2 regions of the Pseudoblastomonas aquimaris genome follow, and region 2 is predicted to be linked to the other one. Evidence: predicted binding sites of a transcription regulator. Region 2 holds the regulator's gene; the other holds the start of a gene.
The links. The regulator LexA, encoded in region 2, represses DNA repair genes until DNA is damaged. The targets are predictions, from matches to a motif close to GTTCCNCNCTTGTTCT.

Region 1 (6,060 bases), 190 kb from region 2:
TTGTCGGCGGTAGCGATGCGGATGATGCGGTCTTCCGGCAGTCCGGAAATCTTGCGCCACAGGTCGAACGCCTCGTCGTCGTTGTGATAGATCGTGGCGGTCAGGCGTCCGGCGTCGAGGCCCCACTCTTTCGTCAGCAGCGTCCAGGCCGCAAGGATCGCCTCTTCCTTGAAATAGTCGCCGAAGCTGAAATTGCCGAGCATCTCGAAGAATGTGTGATGCCGCGCAGTGTAGCCGACATTGTCGAGATCGTTATGCTTGCCCCCGGCGCGAACGCACTTCTGGCTGCTGGTCGCCGTCGGCGCGGGCGGGGTTTCAAGGCCGGTGAAGATGTTCTTGAACGGCACCATACCGGCGTTGACGAACATCAGCGTCGGATCGTTGTACGGCACCAGCGGCGCAGACGGCACCTTGCGATGGCCGCGGCCGGCGAAATAGTCGAGGAAGCTCGCACGAATGTCGTTGGTCGATTGCATGGCTGGCGAATTAGGTCATCGATGCCGCAGCGACAAGGCGAATGATGCACGCGGCGAAGCGATTTCGCGGCGCTGTGGCGCCCGGGTCAGAGCGGTTTGCGGGCCGTGACGATCCACGCGGCCGCGCCCATCGCGACCAGCCCGTCGACCTCGTGGTAGCGCAGCATCTGCTCCAGCCGTGCAACGGCATCGCTGTGCTCTGCGCCCGACAGTTCGGCAATGGCGCCGGCCGCCGGGCCGATGCGCAGGAAATAGGCGCGCGCTTCCTCGACCGGATTTTCGCCCGATCCCGCGACCATGGCGTAGTCGAACGGCTCGAATTGCGGTTCGCTCCATCCTGCCTCCAGCAGCATACGCTCCACCTCCTCGCGGTTGCCGAAAGCGAAGGGGCCGGGCTCGCGGATGGAGGCCGGGCCGGGCTCGTTGCCGACCAGCCGGTCGAGCTCGGTCGCCCAGTGGTTTTCGCTGCGCGCGCGGAAGCAGGTGAAGACCAGCGCAGCCCCGGGCGCCGCGTGGTTCAGCAGGTGGTTGAACGCCCGTGTCGGATTGGCGAAGAACATCACCCCGTGCCGCGAGACCAAGAGGTCGGGCGTCATCGTCGGGTCTTCCCAGCGCGCCGCGTCCATGGCGCTGAATGACAGGTTGGCGTAACGCTCACCGCGGGACTGCGCGACCTCGATCAGGTCCTCTGACAGGTCAATGCCCTGGATACGGGCGTGACCGTGGCTCCTGGCGAGCGCGACCGAAACCTCGCCAGCACCGCAACCCACGTCGAGCACGTTCATGAAATTGAGCGCGCGGGTGTAGTGGAGCAGCCGCTCGGTCAGCGTGCCGAAGCTGCGGTCGGTGCGCTGCCAATGCTCCGCCCAGCTGCGCCCCACCCGGCCGCGCCAGTCCGCCCCCGCGGTCATCGCTTGTCACCCCGTGCCATGCAGTGACTACCAGCCGAAATAGGCCCCGCCGCGTTCGCGCGCGCGCTGCCAGGCCGGGCGGGCGTGGACACGTTCCACATAGGCGGCAAGGTTGGGATGCTTTTCTGCGTAGCCCTGCATCACGGCGATTTCGGCGGGGAAGCTCATCATGACGTCGGCGGCAGTCCAGTCGTCACCGACGAAATGGTCGCGGTCGCCGAGGCGTTCGGCCATGTAGGCGATGTGGGCGCCTAGCTGCTGTTCGATGCGCGGCATGGCGGGAGCTGCCCCTTGGCCCAGGCGCCCGGCCATGATCTTGAGCATGACGGGCACGAAGAAGGAGCTTTCGCCGAACTGCAGCCATTCCAGGCACGATACGTGGTCGTCCGAAGCGGGATCGGGGAGCCAGCTTTCGCCGCCGTGGCGTTCGCACAGGTACTGGATGATCGCGCCGCTTTCGGTGACGGTGCGGCCGTCGTCCTCGATGACCGGCGACTTGCCAAGCGGCGTTGCCGCAGCGAGTTCGGGCGGGGCCAGATTGGTCGTCGCGTCGCGCTGGTAATGCGCGATGTCGTATTCCGCGCCCAGTTCCTCGAGCAGCCACAGAATGCGCTGCGAGCGGCTGTTGTTCAGGTGATGGACCAGTATCGGCAAAATATTCCCTCCCGTTGCGCACCCTCTATGGCAGTATTTGACAATTATCAAAGGGCCGAGGCTGGCACGATGTGCGCGGAAGGAATAACATCGCGCCGCACCGCCAAACGAAAAGCCGGCGCGGCGAAAGATCGCGCGCGCCGGCTTCCCGTTTATCCGGAGCCATCGGTAAAAGAGAGGGTCGGCTCCGCTTGAAGAGAGCGAGCTCAGTCCTCCGCGTCAGGACCGGTCATCATCTCTTCGGCGACCTCGTCGGTCTTACCGCGGATGGCGGCTTCCAACTTGTCGCGAACTTCGGGGTTTTCGTCGAGATAGGTCTTCGAATTCTCGCGCCCCTGGCCGATGCGGACGCTGTCGTAGCTGAACCAGCTGCCCGACTTTTCGACGATGCCGGCCTTCACGCCGAGATCGAGGATTTCGCCGGTCTTCGAGATACCCTTGCCGTACATGATGTCGAATTCGACCTGCTTGAACGGCGGAGCCACCTTGTTCTTGACCACTTTCACACGGGTCGAATTGCCGATGATCTCGTCGCGGTCCTTGATCTGGCCGGTGCGGCGGATGTCGAGGCGGACGGACGCGTAGAACTTCAGCGCGTTGCCGCCGGTCGTGGTTTCCGGGTTGCCGTACATCACGCCGATCTTCATGCGCAGCTGGTTGATGAAGATCACCATGCACTTGCTGCGGTTGATCGATCCGGTCAGCTTGCGCAGCGATTGCGACATCAGGCGCGCCTGCAGGCCGACGTGGCTGTCGCCCATCTCGCCTTCGATTTCCGCCCGCGGGACCAGCGCGGCGACTGAGTCCACCACGAGCACGTCGATCGCGTTCGAACGCACCAGCGTGTCGGTGATTTCCAGCGCCTGCTCGCCCGTGTCGGGCTGCGAGACGATCAGTTCGTCGATGTCGACGCCCAGCTTCTTGGCATAGACGGGGTCGAGCGCGTGTTCCGCATCCACGAAAGCCGCCGTGCCGCCGGCCTTCTGCGCTTCGGCGATGACATGCAGCGCCAGCGTGGTCTTGCCGGAGCTTTCCGGCCCGTAGACCTCGATCACGCGGCCTTTCGGCAGGCCGCCGATGCCAAGCGCAATATCGAGGCCGAGCGAACCGGTCGAAATCGATTCGACGTTCATCGCTTCCTTGGAGCCCAGCTTCATCGCCGAGCCCTTGCCGAATGCGCGGTCTATCTGTGCGAGTGCGGCATCGAGTGCCTTCTGACGGTCCACGTTGGTTTCCTTACCTTCCACAAGCTTGAGATTGGCAGCCATGACATCGCCTCCGTCAGTTGCCTACCCCCTGTGGCAGGCCTTCAACATATGAGCGATGTATTCGCTTTGTTCCAAAAGAACAAGAGTGGAACGAAAATATTTGTAGGAAGTATCCTACCGACCCGAGCGGTCGCGCACGCGCCAGTCGTAGCGGCGGGTGGCGTTGGCGGGCACCGTCACCTCCGCGACACGGTAGCCGTCCTTCACGAAGTCCGTCCCGTCCGGCCAGCGCACCTGCAGGTCCGGCGTGTCGGCGAGGCGGATGCGGATACGCACGGGATGGGGATTGGCGTTCGCAATTTCCCCGCGCATCCGTGTCCACTTGCCCGGCCTATCGTAGGGAACATCGTCGCCGCGATAGCCGCATGTGCCCTGGACCTGCGCGCTTTCACCCAGTTCCAGTTCGATATCCTGCCCGCGCGCGAAGTCGCGCAGGTCCAGCTGGGCGACCAGCTGCGGTCCGAAGTCCGATGGTTCGAACAGGCTCAGCTCTCCCATCGGAAGCGCCTGGCCGAGACCGTTCTCGAGGTCGTTCTTGCCTTTCAGCAACATGCCAAGCGGGTCGTAATCGCCCTCGTCCGTATCGTCGTCGAAATCGTCGTTCGGCCTGCAATCGGCGAGATAGAGCAGCGATGCGGCGACCGCGTCCTGCTGCAGGAAGGCGACCTGCTTGATCCCGCTGGCCGCCACATTGACCGGCACCGGAACGCGAAACAGCTTGAGGTCGCCCAGCTCCTCTTCCTGCGCGACGACCGACAATCCCACGGTCGCATCTTCGAACGAACGCTTCATTGACGAACCGGTCACGATAATCGAATCAGCTTCGAAAGCGGCGGCCACGACAGGCGGTGGCGGTGGCGGTGGTGGCGGCACCGCTAGGGCAACTGGCCCGTAATACGGAACAGGCGATCCGCGCGCCGTGCTGCCGATGGGATAGCATTCCAGCCGCAGCGGGCGGCTCTGCGGCGGCTGCGACATCCGGCGGAAATCGCTCGTCACGCTGAGCCCGCCGGCGACGACCAGCATCTCCGCGTCGGGAAAGCTCTGCCCGTTGGTGTTGAGCACCGTCAGCCACGAAACCAGTCGCATCCTCTCGTCCGTGGCGCTGAGCGTACCGACGTAGTGCGCCTGCCAGTCGAAGCCGCTGGACAAGTAGCTGAGCTGCACGGTGTAAATGCCGCCGGTCTCGCTGAACGTGTCGACCGAATAGACCGGCTGGGCGGACAGGCCGTCGGGCACGCGGTTGAACGTCAGCCGCTCCGGCACGCCGGAACAGCGCACGGCGGTGAAGCCTTCCTCCGTTTCCAGCACCAGCCCGCCGTCCGCGCGGGTACGCACAGTGGCAGGCTCGCTCACCGCTTCGCCGGTGGCGGGATTTGTGCGGGTGATGGTGACCTGGTTGCCGAGCGTGCCGTCGACCAGCGCGGCGGGGCTGAGCAGGTCGGCGTTGCGGTTCTTCTCGATCGTGCCGCCCGGCAACCCGGTAACGATGGCGCTTACCGCCACCATGCCTTCCGCCACGCCTTCGAAGCGGATCGTGGAGCGCCCGGCAGGCAGGGTGACGGTGCGCGTTTCGCTGATCATGCCGAAGCCGCGCGGGAAGCGGGCGTTCATCTGCCCGCCCTCGCCCCGATACGGATCGCGGTAGATCGTCACGGCAACACCCTGCGGCGGGGATGCCTCGACGATTATCCTCTCCTCCACCGCCTCCTGCGCGGCGGTCGGAAGCGCGGCGAGCATGGTTGCTGCGAGGAAGAGCGCTACGGGGCGCATCGTCCCGCCCCTCAGTAACGGGTCTGGAAAGTCGCGCGCACCACCCGCTCGCCATTGGCGGGCACGGTCACCTGCCACACGCGGCGCTCGGCATTGGCCTGCTCGCCCGGCACGTCCTCGCTGACCAGCCGCCAGTCGCGCCAGAAGTTTCCGCCGCCCAGCCCGTCCTGCACCAGCTGCACCGTCACCGGCTCGCTCCGCGCGTTGGTGAGGGTGTAGCGCATGGTCGTCTGCCAGTATTCGATCGGCATTTCGACATCGACGCGTTCGAATTCCTCGCCGTCGCGAAAGACCTTGTACTGGGCAGCGCGGCGCCATTCCCCGCTGTCGATCTTCTCGCGGTCTTCCACCTCGGCCTGGACATAGACATCGAAGGCGGTGCCGGTGTCGAGCTGCAGCAGGCTGCCCATCGGCGTGTGGCCGATGTCGTTTTCGCCGATGAACTGCGGGTTGCCCTGGCTGTCGCGCTGGTAGAAACGGATCGTGCCCGCCGGCAGCGCGTCGCCCAGCCCGCCATCGCGCGAGGTGTTGAACTGGATGCGGCTGTCGACTGGCTGCGGCTGGCGGTCGGTATCCAGCCAGCCGACCATCCGCGCGTATTGCTTGTTGGCAGGGATTGCCGTCGCGTCGAGGAAGCCGACCTGCTTGGTCTGGGCGTTGGCGATCGTGGTCCGCTCGGCCAGCGGGTATAAGTAGAAATCGCCCAGCCGCTCCCGCTCCGCGGTCTGCGTGCCGGGGCGGACCATGCCGGGATTGCCGCTGCGCCGCGATCCGCGGTTGTTCGGGTTGCCGGCCACCAGCAGCGTGTCGGCGGAATGGAAGGTGGTGCCAGTGGTGTTGGTAAGCGTGACCCAGCCCTGCATGTCGATCGTACCGCGCTGGTCGTCGAACAGGGCGACATAGTCCGCGCTCCAGCCGAGGCCGGGGGTGAGATACCGTATGGCCGCGGGGCGGCGTCCGGCGCGGGCGCTTTCGACC
Region 2 (6,060 bases):
GGGCTCGCTCTTGCCTTCGCAGTCGGCGTGGCCCTGGCCTGGATGCGCTCTGCAATGGTGGGGCAGGAACCGTACGAGGCACCGCGCTATGGCCCCGTACAGGCGCGCGTCCTTGAGCGTATCGAGCAACCGGCGGACGAGCGGGTGCGGCTGGTGGTCGCGGCGCGCGATGCCGACACCGGGCGCGCGGTGAAGCTGCGCGTCAACGTGCCGCTGGAGGAAGACCGACCGGGCCTGGCCGAGGGCGCTCTCGTCCGCTTCAACGCGCGGCTGATGCCGCCGGCGCCGCCGATGCTTCCGGGCGCATATAATTTCGCGCGAACCGCGTGGTTCGAAGGCTATGCTGCGACCGGGTCGGCAGTCGGCCCGGTGGAGGTCGTGGAGCCGGCGGGGAATCCGCCGGTCCTCGCGCGCTGGCAAAGGGGGCTGAGCGCCCACGTGCGCGACCGGCTGGGCGGAGCGCCGGGCGCGATCGCGGCAACATTCGCCAGCGGCGACCGCGGGGCCATCGGCGAAGCGGACGAGGAGGCGATGCGCGATGCGGGGCTGACGCACCTCCTGTCCATCAGCGGCCTGCATGTGAGCGCGGTGATCGCCGCCGCTTACCTCCTCGCGATCAAGCTCCTGGCGCTGTGGCCATGGCTTGTCCTGCGGGTCCGCCTGCCGGTCATCGCGGCGGCCATCGCGGCGCTGGCGGGCATCGCCTACACCCTGTTGACCGGGGCGCAGGTGCCCACCGTGCGCAGTTGCGTGGGTGCCGTGCTGGTCCTCATCGCGCTGGCGCTGGGGCGTGAACCGCTGAGCCTGCGCATGGTCGCGGTGGCGGCCGCGTTCGTGCTGTTCCTGTGGCCGGAATCCCTCGTCGGGCCGAGCTTCCAGATGAGCTTTTCGGCGGTGATCGCCATCGTCGCGCTGCATAATGCGGCATGGGTTAAGCGCTTCCTTGCGCCGCGGGAGGAAAGCTGGCTGTCCCGGTTCGGGAGGCGCAGTGTCATGCTGCTGGTAACCGGCATGGTGATCGAGCTCGCGCTGATGCCGATCGTGCTGTTCCATTTCCACCGCGCAGGGCTGTACGGTGCCTTCGCCAATGTGCTGGCGATCCCGCTGGTCACTTTCGTATCGATGCCGTTGATCGCGATTGCGCTGGTGTGTGACATCGTCGGGCTGGGCGCGCCGGCCTGGTGGCTGGCCGGCAAGTCGCTGGAAGGTCTGCTGGCGCTGGCGCATTTCACATCGTCCCAGCCCGGTTCGGTAAAGCTGAGCCCGGCCATGGGGCTGGGGACATTCGCGCTGTTCGTGGCGGGGTTGCTCTGGCTGGCGCTATGGCAAGGGCGGGCGCGGCTGTGGGGTTTTGCACCTGTGGCCACGGCAAGCGCCTTGCTGCTCGCCACGCCGGTCCCCGATGTCATGATCACCGGCGACGGGCGGCACGTCGGCGTCACTCAGCCGGACGGAACCTTGCTGGTGCTGCGCGAAAGCCGATCGAGCTATACGAGCGACAACCTGCGCGAACTGGCGGCGACGCGCGCCGAACCTGTTGCCATTGCCAACCACCCCGATGCGGAATGCAGCCGCGATTTCTGTGTGATTTCGATTGCGCGCGGCGGCCGCGACTGGAGCATCATGATGGCGCGAAGCCGGGACCGGGTGGAAGAGCGGGCGCTGGCGGCCGCCTGCGAGCGGGCTGACATCGTGGTCGCCGACCGGTGGCTGCCGCGAAGCTGCCGGCCGCGCTGGCTGAAGGCGGACCGCAACCTTTTGGGCGAGACGGGCGGGATCTCCATCGACCTTGCGAGCGAGGATTTCGCGACGGTCGCGCAGCGACAGGGCGACCACGGCTGGTGGAAGCCGTTCGAAGACCGCTACGCGCGGCGTTGATCCGGTCTCGCGATATACAAACGCCGCCCGAACGGGGCGGCGCTTGCAGTAACCGTACCGGCAGCCGGCGTCAGTGGTAGCGACGAAGCAGTCCTGCGAGCTTGCCCTGCACCTGCACTTCGTTCGGCCGGTAGACCTGCGCTTCGTAGGAAGCATTGGCGGGATCGAGACGGACCATACCGCTTTCACGCCGCAGATATTTCAGCGTGGCTTCCTCGTTATTGACGAGCGCCACGACGATCTCCCCATCGCGCGCCGTGTCGGTGCGCTTCACCAGCGCATAGTCGCCATCGAAAATGCCTGCTTCGATCATCGAGTCGCCCGATACTTCCAGCGCATAATGCTCGCCTGCTCCGAGCAGGGCCGCCGGAACCGGCAGCGACTGGTCGCCTTCCAGCGCTTCGATCGGCGCACCGGCAGCGATGCGGCCGTGGAGGGGAACCTCGATGACGTCATTGGCGGCGGAAGGTGCCGCAGCCGGCGGCGTGACCGCACGCGACACGGCATCGTTGGCCGCAGCCGGCTTGCGCGTTGCGGTCTGCATGTCCTCGGGACTGCGCAGCACTTCCAGCGCGCGGGCGCGGTTGGGCAGGCGGCGGATGAAGCCGCGTTCCTCCAGCGCGGAAATCAGGCGGTGCACCCCCGATTTCGACTTCAGGTCCAGCGCATCCTTCATTTCCTCAAAACTCGGAGAAATGCCGGTTTCGTCGAGCCGGTCACGGATGAAAAGCAGCAATTCGTGTTGCTTGGCGGTCAGCATCGACACGCTCCCTAAAGCGCCCGCTAAGACATCCACCGCGTGGGCAGTTTGGTGAACGAATAAGGAACAATTAAGCAACCTTTGCGGCGCAGTCAAGCGACAGAACCAGAACGGTTCCTTTTCTTCGCCCGGGTCGTGACGCCGCTGGTCAGTTGCCGAGCAAGCTGCGCGTTGCAGCCTCGACGTCGTCCTGCCGCATCAGGCTTTCGCCGATGAGGAAGCAGCGCACGCCGGAAGCGGCGAGCCGCTCGCAGTCGGCATGGCTTTCGATGCCGCTTTCGCCGACGAGGACGCTGCCGGCAGGTGCCATCGCCGCCAGCCGTTCGGTGGTGGCAAGGTCGGTGGTAAAAGTCCTGAGATCGCGGTTGTTGACGCCGAGAAGGCGGGACCGGAGATTCAGGGCCCGGTCCATCTCGGCTTCGTCATGGACCTCGACCAGTACGTCCATCCCGCGCTCCAGCGCGGCGGCCTCGATCTCCGTCATCGCGACGTCGTCCAGCGCGGCGACGATGATGAGGATCGCATCCGCGCCCAGCGCACGGCTTTCGGCGACCTGCCACGGGTCGACCATAAAATCCTTGCGAAGGACAGGCAGGACGCAGCTCTTGCGCGCATCGACCAGGTAGTCCTCGTGCCCCTGGAAATAGGGCGCATCGGTGAGCACGGAGAGGCACGCCGCCCCGCCACGCTCGTAATCGATCGCGTGCTCGTGCGGGCGGAAATCGGCGCGAATCAATCCCTTGGAGGGCGAAGCCTTCTTGATTTCCGCAATCAGGCCGAAACCGGTTGCGGCTTTCGCCTCCAATGCCTTGCGAAAGCCGCGCGGCGGGGTGGCCTGCAAGGCGGCACGGTCGAGATCTTCGAGAGTGGCAACCGTCTTCCGCGCAGCCACTTCCTCGCGCTTGGTCGCGCAGATTTCTTCCAGCTTGTTCATCGGGCGAGGGCGATCCAGTCTTGCAGCAGCTTGCGCGCGCGTCCGCTGTCGATCGCTTCGGCGGCCATTTCCGCGCCGCTCTGCCAGTCCTCCGCAGCACCGGCGACGATCAGGGCGGCCGCGGCATTGAGGCACACGGCGTCGCGATAGGCGCTCGGCCAGCCGTCGAGCAAATCGCGCAAGGCCTGCGCATTGTGTGCGGGGTCGCCGCCGCGAATGGCTTCCAGCGGTGCGGAGGGAAGGTTTGCCATCGAGGCATCGACGCGGCGCATCGCGAATTCGTTGCCGGTGACGTCCGCCAGTTCGTTGCCGCCCGCAAGGCTCAGCTCGTCGAGGCTTTCGTCGCCGGAAACGATGAACGTCCGCACCGTGCCCAGCCGCGCCGTCGCATCGCCATAGATCGGCACGTAGGCGGGCCGGGCGATCCCGATTAGCTGGCGCTTCACGCCGACCGGATTCGACAGCGGGCCCATCAGGTTGAAGATCGTGCGCCGGCCCAGCTTCTTGCGGATGGGCTGGATGCGGCCCATCGCCGGGTGGTGGTTGGGCGCGAAGAGGAAACAAATGCCGATTTCCGCCAGCGTCTTCTCCGCCGTGCGCCCCGCGGCCGCCATGTCGAGCCCGAGCACTTCCAGCGTGTCGGCAACGCCGGCTTTGGACGAAATCGCGCGATTGCCATGGCGCGCGACGGGGATGCCGCAGGCGGCCACGACCAGCCCCACGGCGGTCGAGACGTTGAGCGTGTGATGCCCGTCGCCGCCGGTGCCGCAGACGTCGATCGCGTTGTCGGGCCCCGCGACGGGTACGAGCCGGGCGCGCAGGGCGCGGGCCGCACCGGCGATTTCCTCGGCCGTCTCGCTGCGCTCGGTCATGGCGAGCAGGAAGCGGGCGATTTCCTCGTCCGTCGCCTCGCCATCGAGGATCCAGCCGAAGACCTCCTCGGCCTCGACTTCGGTCATGTGCGGAACGGCGAGCGGCAGCGTCTTCATGCGGGCACCGTGGCGGACAGGCCGCAGAGAGCAAGGAAATTGGCGAGCAGGGCATGGCCATGCTCGGTCGCGATGCTTTCCGGGTGGAACTGCACGCCGTGGATCGGCAGCGACGCATGGCGGAAGCCCATCACGCTGGTGCCGTCGAGCCCCGGTGTCTCTGAGGTGGCGTTCACGACCAGCGCATCGGGAATATCCTCGACCACCAGCGAGTGATAGCGCGTAGCGGTGAAGGGCGAGGGCAGGCCGGCGAAGACGCCGCTGTCGTCATGCTCAACCGGGCTGGTCTTGCCGTGCATCAGCCCCCCGCGCACGACCTTGCCGCCGAAATGCTGCCCGATCGCCTGGTGGCCCAGGCAAACGCCGAGCAAGGGCCGCTGCGCATCGGCGCAAGCCGCGACGAGGTCGAGACTGATCCCTGCCTCGTTCGGGGTGCACGGTCCGGGTGAAATGAGGATGCCCTTCGCCCCGGTGGCCAGCGCCTCTGCAGCGCCCATCGCGTCGTTACGCTCCACCCGCACTTCTGCACCCAGTTCCATCAGGTAATGGACCAGGTTGAAAGTAAAGCTGTCGTAATTGTCGATGACGAGGATCATGGCTTCAGCGAGCTTTTGCGGGTTTGTGGCCGGCAATCAAGCGCGGCGGCTAACCGCGCCGATCCGCAAATGAGTCCGTCGCGCGGACCAGCCCGTCGATGATGCCCGGTTCGCCGGCGCTGTGGCCCGCATCGTGGACGATCCACAAATCGGCTTCGGGCCACGCTTTCTTGAGCTCCCACGCACTCGTCGGCGGGGTGCAGATGTCATGGCGCCCCTGCACGATGATGCCGGGAATGTGCTTGATGCGATCGACATTGGCCAGCAGCTGCGCTTCTTCCAGGAAGAAATCCTCCAGGAAGAAGCGCGCGCAGATGCGGGCGAAGGGGATAGCCTTGGCCGGGTCGGCAAAGCTGTCGAGCAACTTCTCGTCCGGCAGCAAGGTGGCGACGCTGCCCTCCCACAGCGACCATTCGCGCGCTGCGGAAAGACGGGTCTCCTCGTCCTCGCTGGTTAGCCGGGCGTAATAGGCGCGCACCAAGTCGTCGCGCTCGTTTTCGGGGATCAGGCCGCTGAAGTCGTCCCACTGCTCGGCCATGATTTCGCTCGCGCCGCAAGTATAGAGCCAGTCCTTCTCCTTCTGCCGGGCGAGGAATACGCCGCGCAGGACGATTTCGGTCGTGCGGTCCGGGTGCTCCTGCGCATAGGCGAGGGCGAGCGTCGCGCCCCAGCTACCGCCGAAAACCTGCCACGCGTCATGGCCGCACATTTCGCGCAGCTCTTCGATATCGCCGACGATGCGCCACGTGTCGTTGTGTTCGATTTCCGCGAAGGGCAGCGATTTGCCGCAACCGCGCTGGTCGAACAGCAACACGTCGTACTTGTCCGGATTCCACTGGCGGCGGTGGTCGGGGCTCATCCCGCCGCCGGGGCCGCCGTGGAGGAACACCGCCGGCTTCTCGC

Region 1: the regulator LexA is predicted to act here: its motif matches at 3,386-3,401, upstream of recA (recombinase RecA).

The regions. Positions count from the first base shown of each region.
Region 1 is NZ_JAYJJW010000001.1:220,409-226,468, reverse strand. Features, by position in the region: gene alaS (alanine--tRNA ligase) at 1-476, opposite strand, end outside; gene VCJ71_RS01125 (class I SAM-dependent methyltransferase) at 563-1,387, opposite strand; gene VCJ71_RS01120 (glutathione S-transferase family protein) at 1,415-2,041, opposite strand; gene recA (recombinase RecA) at 2,248-3,309, opposite strand; gene VCJ71_RS01110 (DUF4139 domain-containing protein) at 3,424-5,082, opposite strand; gene VCJ71_RS01105 (DUF4139 domain-containing protein) at 5,094-6,060, opposite strand, start outside.
Region 2 is NZ_JAYJJW010000001.1:413,374-419,433, forward strand. Features, by position in the region: gene VCJ71_RS02045 (ComEC/Rec2 family competence protein) at 1-1,878, shown strand, start outside; gene lexA (transcriptional repressor LexA) at 1,949-2,638, opposite strand; gene trpC (indole-3-glycerol phosphate synthase TrpC) at 2,787-3,572, opposite strand; gene trpD (anthranilate phosphoribosyltransferase) at 3,569-4,561, opposite strand; gene VCJ71_RS02065 (anthranilate synthase component II) at 4,558-5,157, opposite strand; gene pip (prolyl aminopeptidase) at 5,207-6,060, opposite strand, start outside.